Regions from separate parts of the Paenibacillus residui genome, predicted to be linked through region 2. Evidence: riboswitches for the same ligand, from Rfam matches in the RefSeq annotation. Region 2 holds a riboswitch; the other holds the start of a gene.
The links. A riboswitch is a leader RNA that binds a small molecule or an ion and turns the genes downstream of it on or off. The one in region 2 is predicted to bind ZMP and ZTP.
Positions count from the first base shown of each region.

Region 1: it holds a riboswitch for ZMP and ZTP, as region 2 does, so the genes downstream of both, rpiB (ribose 5-phosphate isomerase B) here and ACFQ03_RS05195 (bifunctional 5,10-methylenetetrahydrofolate dehydrogenase/5,10-methenyltetrahydrofolate cyclohydrolase) in region 2, are expected to answer to the same signal.

Region 1 is NZ_JBHTIU010000091.1:16,487-31,270, reverse strand. Features, by position in the region: partial or broken gene ACFQ03_RS22360 (L-threonylcarbamoyladenylate synthase) at 1-350, shown strand, start outside; gene ACFQ03_RS22355 (manganese efflux pump MntP) at 797-1,357, shown strand; gene ACFQ03_RS22350 (low molecular weight protein arginine phosphatase) at 1,487-2,071, shown strand; ZMP/ZTP riboswitch at 2,189-2,269, shown strand; gene rpiB (ribose 5-phosphate isomerase B) at 2,386-2,844, shown strand; gene ACFQ03_RS22340 (TIGR01440 family protein) at 2,950-3,564, shown strand; gene ACFQ03_RS22335 (serine hydroxymethyltransferase) at 3,812-5,062, shown strand; gene upp (uracil phosphoribosyltransferase) at 5,370-5,999, shown strand; gene wecB (non-hydrolyzing UDP-N-acetylglucosamine 2-epimerase) at 6,064-7,206, shown strand; gene ACFQ03_RS22320 (AtpZ/AtpI family protein) at 7,449-7,682, shown strand; gene ACFQ03_RS22315 (ATP synthase subunit I) at 7,675-8,070, shown strand; gene atpB (F0F1 ATP synthase subunit A) at 8,080-8,859, shown strand; gene atpE (F0F1 ATP synthase subunit C) at 8,955-9,170, shown strand; gene atpF (F0F1 ATP synthase subunit B) at 9,279-9,764, shown strand; gene ACFQ03_RS22295 (F0F1 ATP synthase subunit delta) at 9,761-10,312, shown strand; gene atpA (F0F1 ATP synthase subunit alpha) at 10,329-11,843, shown strand; gene atpG (ATP synthase F1 subunit gamma) at 11,898-12,761, shown strand; gene atpD (F0F1 ATP synthase subunit beta) at 12,889-14,295, shown strand; gene ACFQ03_RS22275 (F0F1 ATP synthase subunit epsilon) at 14,435-14,784, shown strand, end outside.
Region 2 is NZ_JBHTIU010000016.1:1,472-16,255, reverse strand. Features, by position in the region: gene mgrA (L-glyceraldehyde 3-phosphate reductase) at 1-477, opposite strand, end outside; gene ACFQ03_RS05205 (TetR/AcrR family transcriptional regulator) at 764-1,366, shown strand; gene ACFQ03_RS05200 (N,N-dimethylformamidase beta subunit family domain-containing protein) at 1,462-3,678, shown strand; ZMP/ZTP riboswitch at 3,795-3,874, shown strand; gene ACFQ03_RS05195 (bifunctional 5,10-methylenetetrahydrofolate dehydrogenase/5,10-methenyltetrahydrofolate cyclohydrolase) at 3,875-4,816, shown strand; gene ACFQ03_RS05190 (cyclodeaminase/cyclohydrolase family protein) at 4,819-5,448, shown strand; gene ACFQ03_RS05185 (extracellular solute-binding protein) at 5,567-7,048, opposite strand; gene ACFQ03_RS05180 (extracellular solute-binding protein) at 7,385-8,962, shown strand; gene ACFQ03_RS05175 (ABC transporter permease) at 8,987-9,940, shown strand; gene ACFQ03_RS05170 (carbohydrate ABC transporter permease) at 10,009-10,884, shown strand; gene ACFQ03_RS05165 (hypothetical protein) at 10,943-12,952, shown strand; gene ACFQ03_RS05160 (FIMAH domain-containing protein) at 13,059-14,784, shown strand, end outside.

The DNA.
Region 1 (14,784 bases), on a different contig from region 2:
ATTACGCGCCGCGTGGCCGGCTCACAGTGGTCAGCGGAGATTCGCCTGACCGGATATCCGCATGGATACGCGAACAATTGCGCAAGGCCTCTGCGGAAGGAGAGAGGACCGGGGTCCTTACGTTCGAAGAGCATTGCGAACAATACGGCTCCGAAGCGGATGTGGTAGTGGCCGCGGGGAGTCTGCAGAGCCCCGAAACCGTCGCCAGAAATTTGTATGGAGCGTTAAGATCGTTCGATGAACAGAACGTCACCGTTATTTATGCGGAAGCCTTAGAGGAAGAAGGGATCGGACTGGCGGTAATGAACCGTCTTCTGAAGGCGGCCGGTCATCGGATTAAGCTCGTTTAGGCCTCCGCTGCCTTACCCGGTTTCGGTGAGAACGCAGCAAGGACCAACAGAAATGCAGTCTTTGAGGAGATATTAGTTAAAATGCGCGAATGACCTGCAGTTTTGCTCGTCTTTCCCGGGATTTACATATTTTCGTAAAAAAGACATGCACATTTGCATGTCTTTTTATCACCATTTCCTCCCGAATACAATCAGCGCCTCAGAATGCGCCGGGAGAGGCGTGCGTTGTTAAAAGGTGCTAAAAGCCAACAAATTAAGCGATTCCTTCTCCCAGTATCGCGATTACGAAGGAATACACTACGTTACTTGGATGAAGCCATTCCCGACTTAGCCCTCGTAGACGATAAACCTAAATTTAATATAAGGCTTGGGACAGACTTATAGTATGTTTACCCCCTTGTCCGCATATGTTTGGAAAGAAGAAGAGTGGACAGGGGGAAGGCCGCATGATTCTGGGTACGCTCGATTGGGGGCACGTTGCGACACTGCTGTTGATGGCGTTCGCTTTGGGAATGGACGCTTTTTCTTTGGGGATAGGCATAGGCTTCAGGGGGATTAGGCTGTTAAGTATTCTGAAAGTGAGCTTCGTGATCGGATTATTCCATATATTGATGCCTCTTATGGGAATGCTGGCAGGCCATTACGTCGGCTATCTGTTGGGTGAGGTAGCCACATTGGCCGGAGGAGGGCTTCTCATTTTGCTCGGGGGACATATGATCTATAGTTCCTTGCGGGGAGAATCCGTACATACCCTCGATTTCCGGAATGCCTGGGGACTTCTGCTATTCGCCCTGATGGTTAGTGTAGACAGCTTTTCAGTAGGAGTCTCTATGGGGATGTTCGACTCCGATGTTTTGCTGACGGTTCTCCTATTCGGTTTTTTTGGCGGGACAATGTCCGTTATCGGTCTATGGCTCGGAAGAAGGATGGGCTATTGGGCGGGCAATTACGGCGAGGCAATAGGAGGCGCCATCCTGCTAATGTTCGGAGTTCAGTTCATTCTCTGATTGTTCGCTTCTTGGCGGATGAGGTACAATAGTCATACGATTCGCCATATTAGGTTTTGTTGCCGACGTTAAATGAGCCCGGATGAAAGGGAAAGAAGCGGGCAATCCTTAATAAGGAGGTGTGAACGAATGGTTAACCGCATTTTATTTGTCTGTACAGGTAATACTTGCCGCAGTCCGCTGGCTGAAGGTATGCTGCGGCTTATGGCAGAAGAAGCGGGCCTTCCTCTGGACATTCGTTCAGCCGGAACGGCCGCTTCGGAAGGCTGTCCGATCTCCCCTCATTCTCGTCAAATTCTTCAGTCCAAAGGGATGCAGGAGATGCTTCTGTCCTCTCCCGTATCCGGTGAGCATGTGAACTGGGCAGAGCTTATTCTGACGATGACCATGGGGCACAAAAGATCGCTCATTCAACAATATCCGGAAGCCGCGGATAAAACCTTCACCTTGAAAGAGTACGTCCGCCACGAAGAGGAAGCAGCCGCCGAGGCAGAGAAGGAAAGGGCGGTGGCTGAATGGGAAATCCAGAAGGCGCTCAACCCCAGCTTGTCAGGGGTGGAAATGCCGCCATGGCTGGAATGGTCGGCGACTTCCTCCGATTATGATATCTCGGACCCTTTCGGAGGCTCCTTCGATGTTTATAAGCGCTGTGCGGATGAAATTGAGCTTTGTCTGCGGAGACTGCTCGATAAATTAAAATCATCACAACAATAAATTATAAAGGTGCCTTTCATTATCACTGTTTGTAGTAATAAAAAACGACTTTACAAAGGCCAAAAGGAAGCTTTACAACCTGCCGCCTTATAAGGTATTATGGGGGTAACGTTAATCAGAACCCGATGTAACTGGCGACAAGTGGGAATAACCACAATGGAGCATCGGGGGATACGGCCGGTCGCCTGGGCAAAGAGCAACGTCGTGCACGCACGCCGCCTGCTCTTTTTTCTATTTTAACAGCTTGGGTATACTAACGGACACTGAACCGTGATCGGCTAACGGTTATCGGTCGACAAGGGAGGTAAAAGTTGATGAAAATTGCGATTGGCGCGGATCATGCAGGGGTACGGCTGAAGGAGGATATCAAGCAGCAGGTGATTGCCCTTGGACATGAAGTCGAGGATTTGGGATGCCATTGTTCCGACTCCGTCGATTATCCGGATTATGCTCTCAAGGTTTGTGATCAGGTAGTTTCAGGTCAGGCGGATAGAGGAATTCTCATCTGCGGCACCGGGATCGGGATGTCCATAGCCGCGAACAAGGTACCGGGGATCCGCTGTGCGCTCGTTTCCGATCTGTTCTCGGCCAAAGCGACCAGAGAGCACAATGATACCAATGTTCTGGCTTTAGGAGAAAGAGTGGTCGGGCCGGGGGTTGCCCTGGAAATCGTCAAGGTTTGGCTTGAGACGGAATTCTCTCAAGGTTCCCGTCACGAAGGCCGGGTAAGCAAATTGAAATCCATCGAAGAGAAATATTCCATTCACCCCTAACGGATAAGGTTCGCCTGAAACAGTCCGTGTTGAGTACTGAATGCCGGTATTCTGAATTAAGTGGGATCATTTTATTAATTACAGGGTGGAAGGAGGCGGGCCGGAATGGCCGATTCCAGATCCGACGACTATCCAGTGAACGAATCCCTTCTGAAAATTACAGAAGATGTAAACCTCATTCTGAGAGAACTTCTCGAAGCCGGCCATATTCAAGATGGGCAGTTGGTCGTTGTCGGGACGAGTACCAGCGAGGTTATGGGGCGGCGAATAGGCTCCGCAGGTGCTATGGGTGTAGCTGAACGTATTTTTGAAGGCGTGATGAAAGCCCGCGAGAAGGTGCGGTTTTATCCGGTTTTTCAATGCTGCGAGCATCTGAACCGGGCTCTCGTCCTCGAGAAGGAGGCGCTGGCTTCGTACCCTTCGCTGGAGCCGGTATCCGTTATTCCTGTCCCCAAGGCCGGCGGTTCTATGGCTGCCTACGCCTATAACCACTTGAACGAGCCGGTTGTGGTCGAGACCGTTCAAGCCCATGCGGGAATAGATATCGGCGATACATTAATCGGCATGCATCTGCGCAAGGTGGCGGTTCCCGTACGCCCTTCCATACGTTCCGTAGGTCAGGCCCATGTTGTTATGGCCTATACCCGTCCCAAGCTGATTGGCGGGGCCAGGGCGGTCTACACGAAGCAGGAACCTTCGAATGAAGGAGCCTGCCTCTAGAATCGGCGAAACGCTATAGGGCATTGACGGCTCTTAGAGGCTGCAGGGTTTCCTTAAAATTTAAAAAAAGCACCTAACGGATCTTCTTCGAAGACGAATAACCCGGTTTTAAAGGTAGCTTTTACGCGCCTGCCCAAAGGACGGCGATAGCCGTTTATCCTTATCTTGAAAATAGACAGATTTTTTCGACATAAGTTTTATGCCAATAACCATCATTTATAATACGATCATTGGGAGGAAAATGAGGATGGAACATTTACGTACTGCCGATCCGGAAATTTTGAAGGCTATGAATCTGGAGCTCGGCCGGCAACGCGGCAAAATTGAATTGATTGCTTCCGAAAATTTTGTCAGTGAAGCGGTTATTGAAGCTTTGGGCTCCGTATTGACCAATAAATATGCGGAGGGCTACCCGGGCAAGAGATTTTATGGCGGCTGCGAATATGTGGACGAAGTAGAAACGATCGCTATTAATCGGGCCAAGGAAATATTCGGCGCGGAACACGCCAACGTACAGCCTCACTCCGGTGCACAGGCTAATATGGCCGTTTACCTGGCGACTATCAAGCCTGGAGATACCGTGCTGGGAATGAATCTGGCCCACGGCGGACATCTGACTCACGGCAGCCCGGCGAACGCTTCCGGCATTCTCTATAATTTCGTGGCTTATGGTGTTAACGAGGAATCGTTCCGCATCGATTATGACGAGGTTCGCAAAGCGGCGTTCAAGCATCGTCCGAAGATGTTAGTAGCCGGAGCGAGCGCTTATCCGCGCACAATCGACTTTGAAGCGTTGGCTGAAATTGCGAACGATGTGGGAGCATTATTTATGGTAGATATGGCTCACATTGCCGGTCTGGTGGCCGCTGGCCTGCATCCGAATCCGGTGCCCCATGCTCATTTTGTCACGACGACCACGCACAAAACTCTCCGCGGTCCCCGTGGTGGTATGATCCTGTGCCGCAAAGCTTGGGCCAAGGAAATTGACAAAGCGGTATTCCCCGGATCTCAAGGCGGTCCGTTGATGCACGTTATAGCAGCCAAGGCGGTATCTTTTGGTGAAGCGCTGAAGGATGACTTCAAGACCTATTGTCAAAATATTATCAGCAATGCTCAAGTGCTGGCTGAGGAACTGATGGCTGAAGGGCTCAATGTTCTGACCGGAGGCACGGACAATCACTTGATGCTTGTGGATCTTCGCAACATTAATCTGACGGGTAAGGAAGCTCAGAATCTATTGGATGATGTGGGAGTGACGGTTAACAAGAACGCCATTCCTTTCGACCCGACGAGCCCGTTCGTTACGAGCGGTATTCGGATCGGTACCCCTGCCGTTACTTCCAGAGGAATGGGACGGGAAGCTATGAAGTCGATTGCCCAAATCATCTCTCTGGCATTGAAAAATCCGAAGGACGAGGCCGTTCACGACAAGGTCCGCGGTATGGTTCAGGAATTGACGGAGCAATATCCGCTTTATTCGGGTCTCAGATACGAATAAGGCTACTTGATCTCCCCGGGCGACAGGTCATTCTACCCTGTTTGCCCGGGGAGTTTTCCTGTTTATCCGGAAGATTGGACGGTGCCGGTGGATGTCCTTCTAGACTATGAGCAGAGGCATAATATGAACGGGGAATGCCTCTTTTTTTTGTCGGATATTTTCATATTATTTGTGGTATAATGAACAAGGTTTATGGCAAAAAGCTGCTGATCGAATACTCCATCGGGCTGCGTTGTGAAGGCATTAGAGGACAGAGGCTCAGTCATAAATGAAAGAAAGACACACCTGTATGGGAGGATTTAATTTTATGGGCAAGGTCTTTATATGCGACCATCCGTTAATTCAACACAAACTTACCTTTATACGTGATGTTAATACTAAGACCAAAGATTTTCGCGATTATGTCGATGAAGTGGCTACTCTGATGGCCTACGAAATTACAAGAAATATTCCGCTGGAGAAGGTAAAGGTCAGAACGCCGGTTTCAGACGCCGATGGCAAGATCATCTCCGGCCGGATGCTGGGGCTGATCCCCATCCTCAGGGCGGGACTCGGAATGGTAGATGGAATCTTGAAGCTGCTCCCGGCGGCGAAGGTCGGACACATCGGATTATATCGTGATCCGGAGACCCTGCAGCCGGTAGAATACTATGTTAAGCTGCCTACCGATGTTACCGAGCGCGAGTTGATCGTCATCGATCCGATGCTGGCGACCGGGGGCTCGGCGAATGCTTCCATCCAGCTCTTGAAGGAAAGAGGCTGCAATCAGATTAAGCTGATGTGCCTGATAGCCGCTCCGGAAGGAGTCAAGGCCGTACAGGAGGAGCATCCGGACATCGATATTTATGTGGCGGCCATTGACGATCGTTTAGACGAACACGGCTATATTATTCCCGGCCTCGGGGATGCCGGAGATCGTCTTTTCGGCACGAAATAAACACTTTTTACCGACAGACTGATTGAAACCTGCGGGTTACATGTAAATCGGGAGGGGGATAATCATGAAGAAAATAAAGGTGATGACCGTATTCGGAACAAGACCCGAAGCCATCAAGATGGCTCCGCTGGTCAAGGAATTAGAGAAACATCCCGATCAGATAGAGTCGCTTGTATGCGTTACGGCCCAGCACCGTCAAATCATGGACCAGGTGCTGGAGGTATTCGATATTAAGCCGGACTATGATCTGGATGTGATGAAGGACCGTCAGACATTGGCCGAGCTGTCCGTCCGGGTGCTGCAAGGTCTGGAGCCGGTCTTCCGTGAAGCAAAGCCGGATATTGTCTTGGTCCACGGGGATACGTCAACGACATTTCTCGCAAGCTACGCCGCTTTCCTGCAGCAGATTCAAGTAGGCCATGTAGAGGCAGGATTAAGAACATGGAATAAGCTGTCTCCTTATCCGGAAGAAATGAACCGCCAGCTGACCGGGGTGCTCGCCGATTTGCATTTCGCTCCGACAGAATGGTCTGCGGGTAATCTGCGCAAGGAGAACAAGCCCGAAGACGGAATCTACATTACCGGCAACACGGTGACGGATGTTCCCCAATATACGGTTAAAGAAGGTTACACCCATCCGATGCTCGAATGGGCGGAGGGCAAGCGGATGATTCTGATGACGGCTCACCGCAGGGAATCGCAGGGCGAGCCTCACCGTCAAATTTTCCAGGCTGTCCGCCGAATCGCCGATGAGTTCGAAGATATTGCAATTGTCTATCCGGTCCATCCGAATCCAGCCGTTCTGGAGCCTGCCCGCCAATATTTAGGAGACCACCCGCGGATTCGCTTGATTGAACCATTGGATGTCGTAGATCTTCATAATTTTTATCCTCATACTCATTTGATAGTGACCGACTCCGGGGGATTGCAGGAAGAAGCTCCGTCCTTCGGGATTCCCGTGCTTGTCCTTAGGGATACCACTGAGCGGCCTGAAGGAATTGAGGCGGGGACGCTCGAGCTGGTCGGCACCAAGGAAGAGGATGTTTATGGAAGGATGAGGGCTTTGCTGACGAACGAAGAACTCTATGGTAAAATGAGCAGGGCGGCAAATCCTTATGGTGACGGACAAGCCTCCCAAAGGATTGTTCAAGCGATTCTTTATCACTTTGGGTTATCGTCACAAAGACCACAACCTTTTAAAGTGTAATAAGTTAAAGTCTACCATACACCATACAGTTGCACTGTTTAGTTGGCGATACTGAAAAATCCAGATTTTATAAGGCTTTTTTGTATGCTGTTCACGAAATGTTTGGATTTTAATGAATTGACAAACAGGACCGCGCTTTATTAAAATGAATTAGGATTGCTGCGCAAATTACCCGAATAAAAACGATTTCATAGGCAGGTTCCTTTTTGTCCGTTTACGTCACTGACGATAGGAGAAAAAGTATGAAAAAGCCTAACCCGAATGATAATCCATGGCGGGCCGCGGGAATGGTCAGTGCGATCGGCGCTGATCTTATTGTATGCATACTGCTTGGATATTTTGGAGGTTCGTTTGTGAGCGATCGATTCGGCTTATCCCCAGCCTGGAAAGCCGGAGGACTGATTATAGGTCTGTTTGTCGGCATTGTCAGTGTCGTGTTTCTGATCAAGCGATTTCTGGAGGACACGAATGAATGATTTAACGGCCTATATGAAAACCGTTTCCCGTGCCGCCATGTTTTTTCTGGCTATTTGTCTGCTCGTCTGGGCTCTCGTGCCTCAAGCCAAGCCTTATGCGGCCGGACTTGTCCTCGGAACGGTCATCAGTCTGATCAATGCCCGATTGCTGGGAGCCAAGATCCAGGCGATTACAAGGCTTGTCATGGAGAATACGGGGAAGCGGATCAATTCGGGTTTTATCTCTAGGGCCTGCATGGCTCTGATCGGAACGATGATTTGTGTCAAGTTTCCGCAGTTCGATTTGATTTCCATGATCATAGGTTTATTCTTTGTTCAGATGGCAACACTCCTGATGGGAATCTTGTCGTATTTCAAAACCAATAAAGGCATGCGTGGAAAGGGGTGAAAATGATCGATGCATAGCTCTCCTTTGCTAGAGATTGGCGGTCTTACAATTGATCTGTCGACTTTTTTCGTCATTATCGTAGCTGCGATCATCACTTTTATCGTTGCTCGCTTGGGTGTCCGGAATCTCTCCGTCGAGAATCCTTCCAAGATGCAGAATTTTATGGAATGGTTGGTTGAGTTTGTTCATAATACCATTGCCAGCACCATGCCTTTGAAGAAGGCGAAGGCCTTCGTTTCGTTAGGTCTTACCTTGATAATGTTCATTTTTATATCCAACGTGCTGGGACTGCCGTTTGCTGTCGTTACGGGGCATACGGAGCCTGTCGAGTTTATGGGGATGCCGATAGTTTCTGAGGATGCTATTCAGGAAGGGCAAGCGAAAGGGCACGAGGGAGCCGAGGTGCTGTGGTGGAAATCCCCGACAGCCGACCTTTCGGTGACGATGGGGCTTGCGGCTATCGTGTTTGTTCTGGTCCACTATCTGGGCTTGACGCGGAACACCAAGCATTACCTCAAGCATTACCTTGAACCTTATCCGATATTCTTCCCGCTGAACTTGATTAAAACTATCTTCCAGCCGGTTACTTTAGGTCTTCGTTTGTTCGCGAACATTTTTGCGGGCGAAATTTTGATAGCGACCATTATCATGGCGGGAGCATTTGGTATTCCGCTGTTGGCCGTGTGGCAAGGCTTCAGTATTTTCGTCGGGGCAATACAGGCCTTCTTGTTCACTATTTTGACGATGGTCTATATTTCTCAGGCATCTGTCCATGAAGAAGGACACTAACCTTTGTCGAGCTCTGTCGGAGGACACGAGACTTTCCTTGGGCATGAGATCAGATATACTATTATAACTTAAACAATTTGGGAGGTTTTTTAACAATGGAATTTTTAGCAGCAGCTATTGCAGTTGGTTTGGGTGCTTTCGGCGCCGGTATTGGTAACGGTATGATTGTCAGCAAAACAGTAGAAGGAATCTCTCGTCAGCCTGAGCTGCGCGGTACTTTGCAAACGACGATGTTTATCGGGGTTGGTATCGTTGAGGTTGTTCCTTTGATCGGGGTCGTTCTGGCATTCTTGATGTTCTTCAGCAGCTAATTCCACATAAGCCCGAAGCTTGGCGGGGAGGGCCTGGGCCATCCACGCCTTCGTTTTGCTTAAGGTTGCATTCTTGGAACGTCGTCAAGTAAGGAGGGAGTGACACGAATGAGTTTTCATTGGGAATCTACAGTATTTGCGATTATCGCTTTCTTGATTTTATATTGGTTGCTGAATAAATTCGCTTTCGGTCCTTTGTTCGGAATGATGGAGAAGCGGAGAGAGATGATTCAGAGTCAAATCCAATCTGCGGAATCCAACCGTCAAGAGGCCGAGAAGCTGATCACCGAGCAAAGACAGGCAATTCAGGAAGCCCGCAAGGAAGCGCATGAAATTATTGAACAAGCCAGACAAATGAGCGTGAAACAGGCGGAAGAGATCGTTCAGGCGGCAAGAGACGAATCCAACCGCATTAAAGAGGAAGCGATTAAGGATATTGCCAACGAGAAAGATAAGGCTGTAGCCGCTCTGCGCAGTCAAGTAAGCGCCATGGCTGTTATGATCGCCTCCAAAATTATTGAAAAGCAGATCGATGAGAAATCCCAGCAGCAGCTGATCGATCAATATCTTAAAGAGGTGGGAGGCAAGCTATGAGCAGCGATACGATCGTAGCGAAAAGGTACGCCAAAGCGCTGTTTGAGATTGCTCAAAGCCGGAGCCTCGTCTCTCAGGTAGAGGAAGAATTGAGATCGGTTGTTGCCATTATCGAACAAAACGAGGATTTGTACGAGTTTCTGCTGCATCCGAAATTTGATCTGAACGATAAAATTAACCTTCTGTCCCGGGTGTTTAAAGACAGCGTCTCCGATATTGTGTTCAATACGATATGCCTTTTGATCGAGAGAAGGAGAGGAACGCTGTTCCATGTTCTGCTGGACTATTACATCAGCATTGCCAACGAAAGACTGGGGCAAGCGGATGCTACCGTCTACTCTCCGGACGCTCTGAATGAGCAGGAGAATCAGGCGATCGCTGCACAGTTCGGCAAATTGATCGGCAAGACCATACGTGTCCATAATGTAGTTGATTCCAGCCTGATCGGCGGGATTCAGGTGCGGATTGGCGACCGGCTGTATGACGGAAGCTTGTCCGGCAAGCTTGCACGGATGGAAAAAACGTTGAAGCAAACTCAAGCAATGTAGATAGGGGTGAGGTTCGTTGAGTATCAGACCTGAAGAAATAAGCTCTCTGATTAAACAGCAGATTGAACAATATCAATCCGATATTCAAGTAGTCGACGTGGGAACCGTCATTCAAGTCGGGGACGGAATTGCCCGTGCGCATGGCCTCCAGAACGTTATGGCCGGCGAACTGTTGGAATTTTCCAACGGGGTAATGGGAATGGCCCAGAACCTCGAGGAAGATAATGTCGGGATCATTATCATGGGTCCTTACAAAGATATTCGCGAAGGCGATCAAGTTAAACGGACGGGCCGCATTATGGAGGTTCCGGTAGGCGAAGAGCTGCTGGGCCGTGTAGTTAACCCTCTTGGCGAGCCGGTAGACGGCAAGGGGCCGATCGCTACGAAAGCGTTCCGGCCGGTGGAAGCGCCTGCTCCTGGTGTTATTGACCGTAAATCCGTTCATGAGCCGATGCAGACCGGAATTAAAGCGATCGACTCGATGGTTCCAATCGGACGCGGACAGCGGGAATTGATCATCGGTGACCGTCAAACCGGTAAGACGACGATTGCCATCGATACGATCATCAACCAGAAGGGCAACGGCGTGAAATGTATTTACGTAGCTATCGGACAGAAGCAATCGACTGTTGCTCAAGTTGTCGAAACGCTGCGCCGCAACGGTGCAATGGATTACACCATTGTAGTTACGGCCAGTGCGTCCGAGCCCGCTCCGCTCCTGTTCCTCGCTCCTTATTCCGGATGCGCGATGGGCGAATACTTCATGTATAAAGGCGAGCACGTTCTCGTTATTTATGACGACTTGACCAAGCAAGCCGCAGCTTACCGGGAACTGTCCCTTCTGCTTAGACGTCCTCCGGGCCGTGAAGCTTATCCCGGTGACGTGTTCTATCTACACTCCCGTTTGCTGGAGCGTGCGGCTAAGCTGAACGATGAGCTGGGTGGAGGCTCCTTGACGGCGCTGCCGTTCATTGAAACCCAAGCTTCCGACGTGTCGGCCTATATCCCGACGAACGTTATTTCGATTACGGACGGACAGATCTTCCTGGAGTCCGACCTGTTCTATTCGGGACAGCGTCCGGCTATCAACGTCGGTATTTCCGTTTCCCGGGTAGGGGGATCGGCCCAAATCAAAGCCATGAAGAAAGTAGCCGGTACATTGAAGCTGGATCTGGCTTCTTACCGTGAGCTTCAGGCTTTCTCCCAGTTTGCTTCCGATTTGGATAAAGCGACACAAGCCCGCCTTAACCGCGGAGCCCGTACGCTTGAAATTTTGAAGCAAGGCGTTAACGAATCCATGGCGGTAGAGAGACAGGTAGTCAGCATCTACACAGCCGTTAAAGGATATTTGGACGATATTCCGGTTAAGGACGTCCTTCGGTTCGAGAAAGAGTTCTTGGCGTTCCTGGATATGAGTCACCCTGAAATTCTGGCGTCGATCCGCGATACGAAAGACTTGACGGCGGATAATGAGAAGGCGCTGGGTGCGGCTATCGAGAAGTTTAAAAAAGGGTTTTCCGTATCTGAGTAACGATTCACAACGATTCTGACTTGCACCGGGCAAGTTCAAAGGCGGTGAACATGAATGGCTAAAGGTATGCGTGATATAAAGCGTCAGATCAAAAGTAAGCAGAGCATGAAGCAGATTACCCGGGCGATGGAGATGATTGCCGCCAGCCGGTTGAAGAAGGCGCAGGATGCCGCATTGGCATCCCGGCCCTATGCCGACAAGCTGAAGGAAGTCATTTCTAACGTTGCGGCCGGGACAAGGGATGTTCAGCATCCCATGCTGCAGAAACGGGAGATTAAGAAAACCGGTTATTTGGTGATTACATCTGACCGTGGAATGGCGGGAGGATATAACTCCAACCTGTTGAGGAAGCTTACTCAGACGCTGCAGAGCAAGCATAAATCTTTTGACGAATACTCACTGTTCGTGATCGGGCGCAAGGGCCGGGATTTCCTGACGAAGCGCGGGTACCCGGTCGTAGAGGAAGTAGTTGGTCTGTCCGACTCTCCGAAGTTTTCCGATATTAAGACGATTGCCAATGCTGCTGTCCGCTATTTCGAAGAAGGCCATTGCGACGAGTTGATACTGGTTTACAACCAATTTATCAATGCCCTCTCGCAAAGACCGATAGAGAAGAGCGTGCTCCCTCTTGTAGAGGTTGAGGATAGCGGCCATGCTCGGACGGAATATGAGTATGAGCCTTCTGCAGAGAAGGTATTGGAAGTACTGCTGCCCAAATATGCGGAAACTCTTGTGTACAGTGCTGTACTGGAGGCAAAAGCCGGGGAATTCGGGGCAAGAATGACAGCTATGGGAAATGCGTCGAAAAATGCATCCAAGCTCATTTCCTCGCTGACCCTTCAGTACAACCGGGCACGTCAGGCTGCTATTACCCAGGAAATATCGGAAATTGTTGCCGGTGCGAATGCCCAGGTATAACCCCGGCAGCCTAACAAGATTCGGCTTATTCCTACAAAATTTGCAGCACTATATAGATTTCAAAGTTCAGCTTAAGCTTACGAAGATAGCTTCTTACCCCGGGTAAAAAGCTTTAGGAGGGAAAAGAATGAACAAAGGACGCGTTTTGCAGGTTATGGGTCCGGTCGTCGACATTGAGTTCGAGCGCGGACAACTGCCTGAGATTTTAAATGCGGTCAAGATTCATAAGCCATCCACTTCCGCCAACGATCCGGAAATCAATTTGACGGTGGAAGTGGCGGTTCATCTGGGAGATAACGTAGCTCGCTGTATCGCTATGTCCTCCACGGACGGATTGGTTCGCGGAATCGAAGCACTGGATACAGGGGCACCGATTTCCGTGCCGGTAGGTAATGCCACGCTGGGCCGCGTGTTTAACGTATTGGGCGATGAAATTGACAATGCCGGAAAAGTGGACAGATCTCTGACCAGCCCGATTCATAAATCGGCTCCTGTATTTGAAGAACTGACCACCCAAGCGGAAATTCTGGAAACCGGAATTAAAGTAGTAGACCTGCTGGCCCCATATGCGAAGGGCGGTAAGATCGGTCTGTTCGGCGGTGCCGGAGTTGGTAAAACCGTTATTATTCAGGAATTAATTAATAACATTGCCCAGGAGCACGGCGGGATTTCCGTATTTGCGGGCGTTGGAGAGAGAACGCGGGAAGGAAACGACCTGTACCACGAGATGAAGGATGCAGGCGTTATCGAGAAAACCGCGATGGTATTCGGACAGATGAACGAACCCCCGGGTGCCCGTCTTCGCGTAGCTTTGACCGGTCTGACAATGGCAGAGCATTTCCGTGACGAGGAAGGTAAAGACGTTCTTCTGTTCGTAGACAACATCTTCCGTTTCACCCAAGCGGGATCTGAGGTTTCGGCCCTGCTTGGACGGATGCCTTCTGCGGTTGGTTACCAGCCTACTCTGGCAACAGAGATGGGTCAGCTGCAAGAGCGGATTACGTCAACCAAGAAAGGATCGGTTACTTCGATCCAGGCGATTTACGTTCCGGCGGACGACTATACGGACCCGGCTCCGGCAACGACATTCGCTCACTTGGATGCAACGACCAACCTGGAGCGTAGAATCTCCGAGATGGGAATTTACCCTGCGGTAGACCCGCTCGCTTCCAGCTCCCGGATTTTGACACCGGAAGTAGTTGGCGAAGAGCACTATAATGTAGCTCAAGGCGTTAAAAGAATTTTGCAGCGCTATAAGGAGCTGCAGGATATTATCGCAATTCTGGGTATGGACGAATTGTCTGATGAAGATAAGCTGACCGTTCAACGTGCACGTAAGATCCAGAACTTCCTGTCCCAGAACTTCCACGTTGCTGAGCAGTTCACGGGTAATCCCGGTAAGTACGTTCCGGTTAAAGATACGGTTCGCAGCTTTAAAGAAATTCTGGAAGGAAAGCATGACGATTTGCCGGAGGCAGCATTCCTGTACGTTGGTACGATCGAAGAAGCTGTCGAAAAAGCTAAAAGTATGTAACGGATAGCCTGTGAAATGGTTTTTAAAGGCCTGTATCGTCGGCAGAAATCGACACGGGCTTACGAAGTGGTGTTTTCTGGCTGAGCTTCATCCTCGTCTGGATGAAGCTTGAACCGGGAAACTCTCAGGAGGGATCGGCATGAGTACCTTTTTCTTAGAAGTCGTTACACCCGAGAAAGTTCTCTACGGGTCTGACGCCAATATGATCGTTGTTAAGGGAGTAGAAGGGGAACTTGGAATTTTGCCGAACCACATTCCGATGGTCTCTCCTTTAAAAATCGCTCCGGTCAGAATCAAAAAAGGGAATACGGAAGAGGTTCTGGCCGTCCATGGAGGATTTATGGAGGTTCGTAAGGATAAGGTAGTCATTCTTGCGGAGAGTGCCGAATATCCTGGCGATATCGATTTGGAAAGAGCGAGAGCGGCCAAGGAACGTGCGGAGAAGTATTTGGCGAAGAGAGATGAGTTTGACTATCGCCGGGCCGAGTT
Region 2 (14,784 bases):
TTGGCGGACGATTAAATCCAGGGCGGCCATCGTTTCTTCGAGCGGTGTATCGGGGTCGGGCCTGTGATGATAGTATATATCCACGTAATCGAGCCCCATTCTCTTCAGGCTCTGGTCCAGACTCGCCACCATGTTTTTCTTGGAGCCCCACTCCCCATACGGTCCAGGCCACATATAAAAGCCTGCTTTGGTAGAGATAATCATCTCGTCCCGATAAGCCCGGAGATCGGATTTAAGCACTCTGCCGAAGGTTTCCTCCGCAGATCCCGGCGGCGGCCCGTAATTGTTAGCCAGATCGAAATGGGTAATTCCAAGATCGAAGGCTTTGCGAATCATGGCCCTCGAATTTTCGTAGACATCGGCGCCCCCGAAATTATGCCACAGTCCTAATGAAATAGCCGGGAGTTTTATCCCCGATTGGCCGCAGCGGTTATAAATCATGGTTGAGTAGCGTTGGTTATCAGGCAAATAACTCAACTGGATTACCTCCTTTGTCTGAAGATTTCCTATTGCACGTTGTGTTAGCAGTTAAAAGAAAGAAGCTTTTAAACATGATAGCGTATAACTCAATCATTGAACAGGTGGAAATTTCCGATAGGATAGGGATATATTCAGATTTATTGAAGAACTGATAAGCTATGATATATACAGCGGCAATTAAAAAGAACAGTTGAAAAAATTACCAATATGCGTTACTGTTATGACTATAAAGTCATTATTTGAATATCAAATTCAGAATCTGTTTGGAGGCGCTTATAAATATATGGTGCAAAGGAAAGGTTCGTTGAAAGAACGGCAGCGTCAGGAAAGGGAGCAATACATCTTGCAGGCGGCGGAAGAAATCATGCTGGAGAAGGGTTACCACCATACGAGCATGGATGAAATCGCAGACCGGGTTGGAATTGCCAAGGGGACACTCTATTTGCATTTTACACGTAAAGAGGAACTGGCTTATGCATTGGTAGAGCCGAAGCTCAACATGTTTCTGGAAAGCGTGCAGCAAGCCCGGGCTTATAACGGTACGGCACAGGAGAAGCTGATTTATTTGTTGGAGAAAGAAATGTCAGGCGCATTTTTTCAGTTTATGCTGCGGAGCGATCCGGATTTGGCCTCTGTATTTAAAGCACAACAGCAGCGGATCGATGGATTGATTGCAGAGATATTTGGCGGTATAGGGAAGATTTTGGATGAGGGAAAGGAAGCAGGCCTCTTTGATCGGGAGCTTCCTAACGAGATGATGGCCTTTCAGTTTATAAACATGTTCGATCCGCATCTGTATCTGAAAATGGTGGAACAACAGCAAATGAGCAAAGAAACCTTTATCCGCCATGTTGCCAAAGTCTATCTGCGCGGAATTGAACGTTGATAAAGGAGGTGCTGCCCCGAGCAAATTACCCCTTCGCTTCAGACTGTTGTTCTTTCCATGTTGTAATCGAGTCTTACAAAATAGGAGGAGATACAATGAAACAGGAAGCGCTTAACATTACCGGGTACGCGGATCAGTTCAGTGTAATGCCGGGGGAACAGGTCAAGGTTATGGTCAGTACGACAAGCAAAAGCTATAAGGTGAACGTCGTTCGTCTATGCGGCGGGCTGATGGATGCGGAGAGCGATGATTTGCCCGTGGAGACTGTGCAAGCCGAGTGCAATCGAGTCTATCCGGGGCGCGTACAGGAAATCGAGGCAGGTTCCTATGGCGAATTGCCGGTTCCCTCCGATTGGATGCAGGGCGGAGAATTCACGGTTCAACTATGGGCTTGGCCGACTTTGACGACAGGGGCGGTACATCCGCAGACGCTCTGGTCCGTGTCGGCGACGAACGGCACGGCCGGAGGACGGCTTGTCCTTGAGCAAGATGGTCAACTCGCGCTGATGCTTACAGACTGTGCGGGGCAGTCGGCGGTTGTTCGTACGGAGCGGCCGCTTATGGCGAAATCGTGGTATTTTATCGCTGTACGTTATTCGGCCGAATCAGGAGAAGCGGCACTGTTGATTGATCATCAGGATCAATGGATGCCCGAACGGGATAGGCAGTTTATTAAACGAAAAGCAGCATTGGATTTCTCAAATTTGTTAACGGGTGCAGTCGTGCTGGCCGCTCAATATCAGGAGGGCAGGAGACAGCATTATTATAACGGCAAGCTGGAAAACCCGCGTTTTTTTCGTACTGCTCTGGATGATGAACAGCTCGAACAGCTGTATTCAGCACCGGAACTTTCGGCAAGTATGAGAGCAGAGTGTGCGGCATGCTATGATTTCAGTCAATTTATTTCGTCCAGCCGCCTAATCGACTGTTCGGGCGGACAAAATGACGGCCGGTTATATCAAGCGCCGGCACGAGCGGTGACAAGTCATAATTGGACTGGTGAATATGCGAGCTTTAAAGAAGCTCCAGACCAGTATGCCGCTGTTCATTTTCATGACGACGATTTATGCGATGCGGGCTGGGATGCCGATTTTGTCTGGAAAGTGCCGGACGAACTGCGGAGCGGAGTCTACGCTTTTCGTTTGGAGACGGAAGCCAGCGTCGATTATGTGCCATTGTTTGTACGTCCGGGCAGACAGACTGCCAAAGCAGAGGTCGTCTATTTGGCCCCAACTAATACGTATCTGGCTTATGCGAACGAACGACTGTATGAGCAGGCTCAAGCTTATATGGGAGACGATTATGTGCTTCCGGAGCAGGACCGGTTTCTGTCCGAGCATCCGGAGTTGGGCAAATCGATCTATGACTTGCATAATGACGGCAGTGGTGTACAGTACAGCTCCCGCTTGCGTCCGATTTTGAATATACGGCCTCATTACCGCAATTGGCGTGCAGTAAGGCATTTTTCAGCGGATTTATATATAACCGGTTGGCTGGAAAGGCGGAAGCAGCCTTATGATGTCATTACGGATGAAGATTTGCATCGGGAAGGGCAGGAGCTTCTGGCATCTTATAAAGTGATTATTACGGGCAGCCACCCCGAATATTGGACGCGTCCGATGCTTATTGCGCTAAAGCAATATTTGGCTGCCGGCGGTCGGCTGATGTATTTGGGCGGGAACGGGTTTTATTGGGTAACCAGTCTGGATGCAGACCGTTCTTACTTGCTTGAAGTACGGCGTGGCAATGCCGGTACAAGATCGTCTGATACACCGCCGGGGCAAATCTATCATAGTACAACCGGCGAGCCCGGGGGCTTATGGCGGCATTACGGTTTTGTGCCGCAGAGCATCGTCGGAGTTGGTTTTTCTGCGCTGGGCGGTATTAACGGCTGCGGATACAAGCGGCTTCCGGACAGTCATGATCCGGCGGCGGCGTTTATATTCGAAGGGATCGGGGAGGATGAAATCATCGGCGATTTCGGTCTCGTTATGGGCGGAGCGGTAGGGGATGAAATTGACCGCTTCGACCATGAATTAGGTACGCCCAAACATGCGCTGCGATTGGCGACCTCGACCGGTCTGGACGATTACTATCAAGTAGTCCATGAAGATTTGCTGTTCACAGCGCCGGGGCAAGGGGGGCTTGAAAGCCCGCTCGTGCGTGCCGATATGACCTATTTTGATATTGCCGGCGGCGGTGCGGTTTTCTCCGTTGGTTCCATTAACTGGGCGGGCAGTATAGCCTGGAATAATTACGATAATAATGTGGTCCGAATTAGTGATAACGTATTGCGCCGTTTCTTGTCATAATGGCCGTGGCACTCCTCCTGACAAGGCGTCTTGGTTCCGAAATGTTGGTGTGGGGCTGTTCTGAACAAAAAATTGCTTGTATTGCAGGAAATTTCAGAATATAATATTAGTTAATATTTGGTATGTGTAACTGGCGCACGTGGTGAACCACGAGGAAGCACATATGACGTTATAGCCGTTCGCCTGGGCAAAGTATTTGATCCCTAATCGGGGTCAAATACTTTTTTTTGTTAATGAAGGAGGAGCAGCAAGCTATGGGAATTTGGTTAACCGGGCAAGAGCAGCGGATCGCATCCGAAAGGCAGTTGCTGAACAGGCAGGAAGAGTGAGGGAGCAGCGGGGGATAGAAGTAAAGCTGGCCGTTATTCTGGTGGAAGGGGACCCGGCTTCCCTGGCCTATGCGAAGGCTAAACAGCGGTGGGCTTCCCGGCTTGGTATAGCGTTCGAATGGATACGCCTCCCATCCGGAGTAACGGAACAAGAACTGATGGGAATCATTGATACGTTAAATAGGGACGATGGGGTTCACGGAATTCTGTTAGAGCTCCCTCTCCCACGGCACTTGTCCTCCAAAGCGATAATCGAGGCGATTTCGCCATGGAAGGACGTGGACGGATTGACCTCTTCCAACCGGCTGGCTAATCAAACCGGAGCCCCAGGACTATATCCGGCTACACCGTTATCCTGTGTCCGGCTTCTGGAAGATTACGGCTATGAGCTAAAGGGAAGACATGCTGTCGTGGTGGGGCGCGGGGAGACCGTAGGAATGCCGCTCCTTCATTTGCTGCTGCGGAAGAATGCCACCGTGACCGTGTGCCATTCGTATACTCCCGATCTGTCCGTCCCGCTTCGCCAGGCGGATTTTGTATTTGCCGCTGCGGGGCGTCAAGGATTAATAACGAAGTCTATGGTCCATCCCGATCTGGTCGCGATAGATGCGGGAATTAATGAAACAGACAGCGGGGAGTTGAAGGGGGACGTGGACTCCGGGGCGATTCTTCGCTTGCAGGCGTTATCGCCGGTTCCGGGAGGGGTAGGAACGCTGACAACGGCCATTCTATTTGAAAATGTTATAAAAGCCTTCGAACTGCAGCATGGTAAGAAGCAGCAGAATTTTATAAGAAAGGGGGGAGTATAGAAATGAGCTTGATGGATCAATCCGTTCGCTCCTTCGTCCAAGCGGCTTCATCCCGTACACCGACTCCGGGTGGAGGGAGCGTCGCGGCTCTGGTTGCTGCGCTGGGAGCGGCCATGGGCTCGATGGTTGCCCACTTTAGCCAGGGGCCTAAATTTGCCTCCCATTCGGAAGAAATGGAGCACATGATCATCCGGATGAAAGCGGATATCGATCAATTCGAAAGCCTTCTAGAGGAGGATGTTCACTCGTTCGAAACTTATATGTCCGCCGCCCGAATGTCAGGACAAACCGAGGAGCACAAGCAAGCCAAACAGGCTGCATTGGCCTCCGCCTCGGTACTGGCCACCGAGGTTCCTGTCAGGCTGATGCGAAGATGTCTGGCTTCCATGGAAACAATGGAAGGGATAGCCGGGAACGCGAACCGCAGGGTATTATCCGATCTTGGAATAGCCGTCTATCTTCTGGAGGCGGCTGCCCGCTCCGCATGGATTACAGTTGCCATCAACCTTCCCGGCCTGCAGGAGGAGAAGCTGAAGGAACAATACGGAAGGGAATGTGCACAAATCATCGGCCGGATCGAATCGATCCGGGCCGGCATGTTGTCCACCATCCATTCAAGGATAAACGAATGAGCTTTACATGGGAGAACGCAAATACCTCATATCGGAAGGATTAACGATAGAATCCCTCCTGTTTACCACTATTAGACTGCCTAGCCTAAAAAGCAGTCATCAAAAGTGCTTTGTTAGGCTAGGCGTTAACAACCGGCTGCTCGGAAAGCAGCTTCTCCAGATGTCGGCAGCAAGTATCCAAATCGGTCACTTGAGACCAATATAATTTCAGTTCCTCGCGAATTTGCTTCAGCAGCGGTCCGGATAACCCAAGCTCGGAATGCATCTTAAAGCTGGGAATGATTTCCCGATACAGCTGAAATCGGGAAGGCTCAGCCGCTTCATGCGGTTGTACCATGCGGGCTCCTTGTGCTGCAGGGCTTGGCGAACGTTTCCCCCGGCCGGCCACTGCATCCCGGATGTCGGTGCGGCCCGTGCGTTCAGCCGCCCTCTTCATCGCCGGGATGCTTAAAGTCCGATGGCGTATAACGGTTTGCGCTTCTTGGGAGGTCAGGTAATGTACCAGCGTCTTCGCTGCTTCCTTATTGGCCGATTTGGCAGAAACGGCCAGTCCGATCACCAGGTTGAGCGTCTTGGAAGTTTTCAACTGCGGAAGAGGCGCAATGTCAAAGCGAAACGATGCATTGCGGAATTCGTTCAGGACGAAATAGGTGGTCATCACCATGGATACTTTGCCCTGACGGAACAAATCGTCCGCCTCCAGATCACTCTGTGAGAGAAAGGAAGACAAGCCTTGGTGGCTGATGATATCCCTGCTCATCTGTATGGCCTCCCGCACATCCGGATGGCGGAAGGAAACAGGCCCGGTATCTTCCGGGCGAATCCATTGTCCGCTCTGAAGAAGGAAGATCGGCCAGCGGTTGTCCGATAACGCATGATAATAAAACCCTACCCGATTACTGCGGTTGGTGATCTGGTGAGCCACATCCATAAGCTCATTCCAGGTCCAGCTGCTGTCGGGTTCAGGGAGGTCAAATTCTTCGAAGTGATCTTTGTTATAGCAAAGAATGACCGGAGAGAAGACGAAAGGAACTGCACGCAGCCGTTTGCCGTCTTGAAAAGCGGGAAGAAGGAACGGATACGTATCTTCCGGCGGCTGCAACGGCTCCAGCAGCGCAAAGCTGCCATCTCTCTCATGGAATTCGGAGAAGGATTGATTGTTAAACATAGCCACATCAATCAATCCGGATTGAAGGTAATGCTTCATAAGCTGCAAATCGTCGAAATGGAAGGGGATTGGAATGAGCTCCACCTGGATCCCCGGATGCCGTTCATGAAAATAATCTATCAATGTACTCAATTCCGCCTGTTTATGCATCGATGGGTAATAGCCGAAACGGATAGTAGTATTCGAGGTATAATCCGGGTTAAGCACTTTATTACCGATGCGCGGTATTTTCTGCACATATCCTTCCGTCACGAGAATATCCAATCCTTTCCGGACGGAATGCTTGCTGAGGTTATACTGCTCTGCCAGCTCAAGCTCCGATGGCAGAAACTGACCGTTCTTAAATGCTCCGCTCCGGATGCTGTCCCGGATGCTTGCCATCATCTCTTCCAACTTGGAACGAAGCACCGATTGTTTGGTTTTACGACTCATTTAGCAACCTCCCGAACCGACCTCAAACTGATACAAATCTGGTTGTTTATCTATATTATTCAAAATATCCTCTGCAATTTCTAGTATAGCCCCTTTCAAATCGCTTTTCAATCCAATTATAACGGGAGCGACTTCCGAGTCGTTTCAACTGCAAGGTTGGATTTATCCCGACTTCCAGCTTATTGTGGATAACAAATTTTTCAATATTCAATATTGACAGCGCTTTAATTGACTCGTTATAATTCAACCAGATACGTATCAGAATTATAGTGTTTGTTATTTTTCCTTTTGAGGCCAAATGTGATTGTTATTCATTTTTACGGGGAGGGGTTTATTGTGAGATTCAAAAAGCATGCTTTAATTTTTACGGCCGCAGTAACGCTGACGGTAGCCTGTTCGTCCGGGGGGACAAAGACAGAACCCGGGGATTCCGCCAAGGAACCGGAAGAATCAGACAAGGACCGTCAAATAAAAATTACGGCCATGAAGTTCGGCTACGGGGAATTGCCGCCTAATGACAGCCCGGGCGTGCAAATGATTAACGAGAGGTTTAATGTCGATTACCAGGTTAATCAGGTGCCCGTCGGCAGCTACAGTGAGAAGCTGAGCGCAGTTCTGGCATCCGGAACCATCCCGGATATAGTTGCTTTCGAGGCGCCGGATATATCGAACCGGTATCCTAAATTTGCCCGGCAGAATGCTTTTCTCGCATTGGATGATTATATTGACGACTATCCGTCGCTGGCTCTCGTTCCTGATTTTATATGGGATCAATTCAGAGTGGACGGAAAAATCTACGCGATTCCCAAGTATTATCCGCGATTCGGCTTTTTGCCGATGATCCGCAAGGATTGGCTGGATAATCTGGGGCTGGAGGTTCCGACCAATTATGAAGAATTGAAGCAGGTCGCCATCGCATTCACGAAGGGGGATCCGGATGGCAACGGCAAGAACGATACATACGGCATAGCCCTCGGCCAGAACATTAACCCCAATTATAACCTGGGAGCCTATTGGGATCCCAACGCCTGGTATCATAAAAACGATAAGGGCCAATTCATTCCGGGATGGATCTCCGAAGCGCGCAAAGAAATGATCGAGTGGTTTGCCGATTTGTATGAAGAAAACGCCGTCACTCGCGACTTTGCCAGTCTGGATTGGAATGCAACCAATAAAGAGTTTTATTCCGGCAGAGCGGGCATCTTCATCGGCACTCCCCGCGGAATGATCAATGCGAACGCCGATAGCCTGGTACAGCTGGATCCCAATGCGGAATTCACATTTATGGCTCCGGCCGTCGCTCCGGACGGATCCCAAGGACTCACCTCCAGCAGCGGCTTCGTAGGATTCATGACGATTTCGGCGGAAGCCGGCAAGGACGAGGAGAAGGTTCGGCGCATATTGGAAATGACCGAGCTGGCCAGAACGGTGATTCCGGAAGACCGGATGAATCCGGATAACCCCGATTTCGATTTCTTGATGGGAGGGGAAGGCAAAGCCTATGACATGGTGGACGGGAAGCCTGTAGCGAAGGAAAACGCCTTGAAGGACGGATTGCGTCCTACCTCTTATTTGTTGGATGACGTTCCGTGGCCGGAGAAAGATTCGGATAAGGTTTATAAGTACAGCAATCCAATTCTCGATGCCGTCGTCCAGGATATGCTTAAGGTGCATGGTGAGAGCAAATTTTACGGTTCTCCGCATTATGCCGCACCGTCACCGACTTATCTGGAGAAGGGGAATGAATTGACCCAATTTCTGATCGATGAGCAATCGAAAATGATTGCCGGTCAACGTCCGGTCAGTGACTGGGATAAGATGGTCGACGAGTTTATGAAAAAGGGCGGGGACAAGTGGATTGAGGAAGTGAACGCCGGGATTACCATCCAAGATCCTAAGGAAGCATGGGATTGACCTGCCTGTTGATGGAGGAATGGAATGAGAACGAATGAGTATTCTCTTAATTCAGGGGTTTCTGCACCGCAGAAGCCCCGTATATGGCAACTAATATGGCGCAAGAGATATGGATACCTGCTTATTTTGCCCGGACTGCTTTATTTTCTTGTTTATCGTTACGTTCCTATGCTGGGCTCGGTCATAGCCTTCCAGGATTTTAGCCCGTTCCTCGGATTTACGGAGAGCCCCTGGGTCGGCTTCAAACACTTTGCCAAAATATTTGAGGATGCCGAAGTGGTCCGGGTTCTGTGGAATACGCTCGTGCTTTCGTTTTTGCAGATCGCTTTTGCCTTTCCGGCGCCGATTATCTTGGCACTTATGCTGAATGAAATTCGCAATGGGGCCTACAAAAGAATTGTGCAATCGATTATTTATTTGCCGCATTTTTTATCTTGGGTCATTGTTGTCGGGATTTTTATTATTTTCCTGCGCGGCAGCGGTCTGATCAATACGTTTTTGACTCTCAAGCTTGGCATAGGCCCGATTGATTTTCTGACCGATCCGATTTATTTCCGGCCACTCATTATTATTCAGGTTATCTGGAAAGAAGCGGGCTGGGGAACAATTATTTTTCTTGCCGCCTTATCGGGCATTAATCCGAATTTGTATGAAGCGGCCGTGATGGACGGGGCAAACCGCTGGCGGCAATTATGGCATATTACGCTGCCCGGAATCCGGAGCACGATCGTTATTCTGCTCATCCTGCGTCTCGGCAATGTGCTGGACAGCGGATTTGAACAAATCTTTCTGATGCTCAACTCCTTCAATATGGAGATTGGCAACGTACTGGACACTTACGTTTATTTTAAAGGAATTCATCAATCCGATTACAGCTTTGCAACCGCTGTAGGCTTGTTTAAAGGAGTTATTGGTCTGGTGTTGGTCGTGGCGGCCAACTGGCTGGCCAAACGGTTCGGCGAGGAAGGAATATACTGACCGACTCCCGGCCTTCTTGGTGCAACCTGCACAGCAGCGGTAAATTGTAAATAAAGGAGACGCTACTCATGCTGCATCGTTCCTGGTCAGACCGATTAATAGACGGGATTAACATTGTGCTGCTGGGGATTATCGGTCTGGTGATGCTCCTGCCCTTCTTGTATATTTTTTCCGTCTCGTTCTCGAGTATGAAAGAGTATATTTCAAGCGACTTGCTGCTCTGGCCGAAGGAATGGGTGCTGGATGCCTATCAGTATATTTTTGGCTCCAGCTCGTTTATCCGTTCTTTGGGAGTGACGGTCTTCGTCACGGTGACGGGTACCGCATTTAATCTGCTGTTTACTTCCGCCATGGCTTACGGCCTGACCCGGAGATTGGTCGGACAATCCTTTATCCTGTTTCTGGTTTTGTTTACGATTTTGTTTTCTGCGGGAATGATCCCGTCCTATTTGATTGTCAAGGAGACCGGATTGCTGGACAGCTTGTGGGCATTGATTATCCCGGCGGCGATTGCGCCGTTCAACCTTATTGTGATGCGTCAATTTTTTCTGAACATTCCTGAAGAATTGAACGAGGCGGCCTTCATAGATGGAGCTAACGAGCTGCAAACATTCGCCCGCCTGATTCTGCCATTATCCAAGCCGGCGCTGGCTACGTTTTGTCTGTTCTATGCCGTCGGGCATTGGAATAACTATTTTGCCGGAATTTTATATTTGAACGATCCCACCAAATGGCCGATACAGGTCGTACTCCGCCAAATCGTAGTTTTGAACGATCCCGTAAATTCACTGGGGGCGGTAGAAATGCTGATGGAGAATCCTCCTCCGCCGGAAACGATTCAAATGGCGGCGATATTGGTGGCGACCGTACCTATTTTGATCGTATATCCGTTTTTACAGAAGCATTTCGCCAAAGGAGTTATGATTGGTTCGATCAAGGGGTGAAGGTGAATAGATCATCTCTTATTATCGAAAAGGAGCAATGGAGAGAAGGAGAGAGACCATGACCATAAAATATGCGGCAACAGCTGTGGAAAGACAAATCAAAATAACGGAAGAGGCCGGCCGGATAGAAAATTTGGGGGCCCCGATCCACAATTCAACCTCTCATGCCGCCGTGTTTACGAAGTCTGAAGACGGCCGCGACATTATGTACCTGTCGCTGGATGGATCAGCAGGAGAAGATGCGCGTCTGGGGACGATTGATCTGAATGAGGAGCGGCTAGTACATATTCTCCCGATGCCCGGTGCGATGGGAGGCTTCTCGATGACCAAAGCGGGAGATGAGAGCATTTATGTGGCAACCCATAATCAGGGGAATGTTTATCGCTATACCCCATGGAATCGCAAGCTGGAGGTGCTAGGGAGGCCCACGCCGGAAACGACATTCGGATATGCCTTGACCTCTGTCGGCGAGGATGCAGTGTTCGGCGGCACTTATCCCGGCGCGGTATTCTATCAATACCGCCCGGGGGAAGGCTTCAAGCTGTTCGGCTCCCAGCCTTTCGAGCCGGGTGAGCACTATGTTCGCAGTCTTGCTCATTGGCCGGAAGCGGGGGTAACGTATGTCGGGATCGGCTCTCATCCCCGGTTGAAACGATTTAATCACCGCACGGGTGAAGTTAAGGAGCTGCTTCCGGAGGCGTACTACAACGACGAGTTTGTCTATGATCTTAATATCGAAGGAGGCAAATTATTTGTTCGTCTAAATCCTTCCAACCGGCTGCTTGTTTATGATTTGAGCATGGACGATAGCGGGAAATGCACAGAAAAATTCGAGCGGGAAGTGCCGGGGGTCAACAGTTTGGGAGTATCCCCATTATACGCAGGGGCGGTGTACTATACGTATATCGGAAAGCTGTACCGCTATGAGCTGGACAGCGGCCGGTCGGTTTCGCTGGATGTCGATACAACCATCTTGCCGTTTAAACTAGATTTTGTGGAGCTGGCGGATCAGCAGCAGTTTCCGGGCAAAACATTGGTTGGGGTCGGATCGCGGCTGGGGCGGACGAGATTGTTCAAATACAATCCGCAGAACGGGAATCTGAGAATCTCCGATTTGGAGATTGAAGGGGTTCCGACCAATGTTCAAAGTATAGCAACGGCTTCGGACGGCAGGCTGTATATCGGGGCGTTTCTGGTGGGGGGGACGTCGATCTTTGATCCGGAATCCGATACCTTTACGGAGTATAAAGGGGTGGGACAAACCGAAAATACGGCTGAGCTGGACGGCCGCTTGTATTTTAGCGCGTATCCTCACGCTAAACTGTTCGAGTACGATCCGGCGAAGGAGTGGACTTTGTCCCGTCACACAGATGAACCTAACCCGCGTCTGCTGTTTGATTTATCCGCGGAAGAGCAGGATCGCCCATATGGTTTGGCTGTCGGAAGGGGCAAGCTCTATATCGGAACCATATGCGGATATGGCAAGCGGGGCGGGGCCATTATCAGTTATGATCCTCGGACGGGAGAGCGCTGCGTATATCGGAATCCGCTGCCTGATCTCAGTATTGTCGCCCTGGTATACGCTAATGACAAGTTATATGCGGGAACGAATATTTGGTGCGGACTTGGTATAATGCCTTCTCGTAAGGAGGCGGAATTGCTCGTTTTTGATCCGGAGCGGGGAGAAGCGCGCGGAATTTCGCTGCCCGTCCCAGAGCTTAGAGCCATTACGGCTCTGATCGAAGGACAGGATGGGCAATTGTGGGGGATGGCCGAAGGCTGGCTGTTCGTCTTCGATCCAAGAACAGAAACATATACCCACATGGCCCATTTGTTTCCCGAAATAGATTATCGCGAGTCCATCTGGAGAGATGCGTCTCTGAAGTTCGGAAGAGACGGCAGGCTGTATGGCACGATTCAAGGACGATATTTTTTCGCGTATGATCCGGATCAAAGGAAGCTCGATATTATTGCAGAGGACGGGGCGAGGTTTCTGGCAGACGATCGCCAAGGACGGCTGTATTTCTCGGATGGAAAAACAAGAATAAGACGATATTCTCCACAATAATAACTTAAGGCGCCAGATTAAACTTGCGGCGATCGAATACACCTGTCCGGAATGTGAAGCTGGCTGGGCCAGTAAAAAATATTAATAAAGAAACGGAGGAGAAGCAGTGAAGAAACGAATCATATGGTCTGTCCTTTGTACGTTAATAGCAGCGATGGGATGGGGAGGAGTAGGAGCGACATCGGATACCGCTTATGCGGAATCCGCTCGCTCCGGACATTTCGAAAATTTGGGAACCGCTATCAAAAGGGTTGTCGGCATCGGAGGAACGCCCTTCTACGGAACGGACGGGACCCCCTACATAAGTGCCGCCGTCAATGGTGTTCCTGCGCAGTTGGCCGTGTTGAATGCTTTAACGCTTGATGTGGAGAAGGTGCTGGATATCCCTGACACGACGAGCACCTCTACGGTCCTCACTGCCCAGGATGGAAGCGTGTACATTGGAACAACGGGAACCGGGGAGGTGTACCGGTATGTTCCGGATTCGGAAGGATTGGAGTTCATCGGCAAGCCGATTCAGGGGGAAACCCATATTTATGCCTTGGCGAACGGCCCGGACGGCAAAATTTTCGGCGGGACTTATCCTGGCGGAAAGCTGTTCGAATATGATCCGGCTTCAGGGGAGTTCCGGGATCTGGGCAGCCCGGTTGCCGGCGAAAAATATGTTCGTAAGCTGGTCTACGATGAGGAACGCGGTCTGCTGATCGCCGGGACCGGGACCAACAATCGATTGGTTGAGATCGATCCGGAAACGGGAAGTGTCTCCGAGAACTGGATGCCGGAGGAATTGGCGGTCGAGGAATACCCGAACAGTATAGATTTAATTGGCGACAAGCTGTTTATCCAGTTGAACAAAAGCTCGACGATGCTGGTGATGGATAAATGGAGCAAGCAAATCGAGCAGCGGCTTCAAGGGGTATCCGCACATGTCATCCCGTCCCCAGACGGAAAACAGGCGTATATGTTTGCACCAGGGGATGCGTATCTGCACGTTTATGATTTCTCTACAGGACTAATCGAGCCCGTTGCAAGGTTAGGGCGCTTTAACAGTTGGAAATCGGCGACTATTATCAATACGGGCAGTGCTCAAAACCCCGATTATACGCTATCCGCCTGGATGGGCTATAATGCCGCCCTTACTTATCAATTTTCCTCGGGGACGATCAGGAGTACCACTGTGGATGTTCCCGGCCAGCCTATCGTTATCAATTCGATCGGCAGCGGACCGGACGGTCGCATCCATGTGTCGGGGGTGCAAGGAGGCAATGCCATCTATGATCCCGAATCCGGCATTATGGAGACCTATACGTCGGGGATGAGCCAGGCTGAAGCAATGACGTCCATTGGAGATATGATGTACTTCGGAATTTATCCCCAGGCGAGAATCTCGCAATTCGATACCACTCTTCCCTGGGGAGGGGGCAATCCGCAGGAAATCGCCAAGCTTCCCGCAGATTCGCTTCAGGATCGGCCTTTTGGCATGATCGGTGTGGAGGAGTATGGCAAGCTGTTTCTCGGTACCGTTCCCCAGTACGGTCAATTAGGCGGGGCTTTCGCGATCTATGATCCGAAGGATGGAAACCTGCTGACCTATCGTCATTTGGTCAAGGATCAGAGCATCGTAACTTTAGCTTATAAAGATGGGAAAATCTATGGCGGTACTTCCATCTGGGGGGCTTACGGGGCTCCGGATCCAACCGCACAGGAAGGGAAAATGTTCATCTGGGACATTGCAAGCGGGCAGAAGGAGTTGGAGTTCTCTCCGGTGGCCGGCAAGCAGGCCGTAACCTCTTTGATCGTCGGACCAGACGGGAATATATGGGGATTTAATG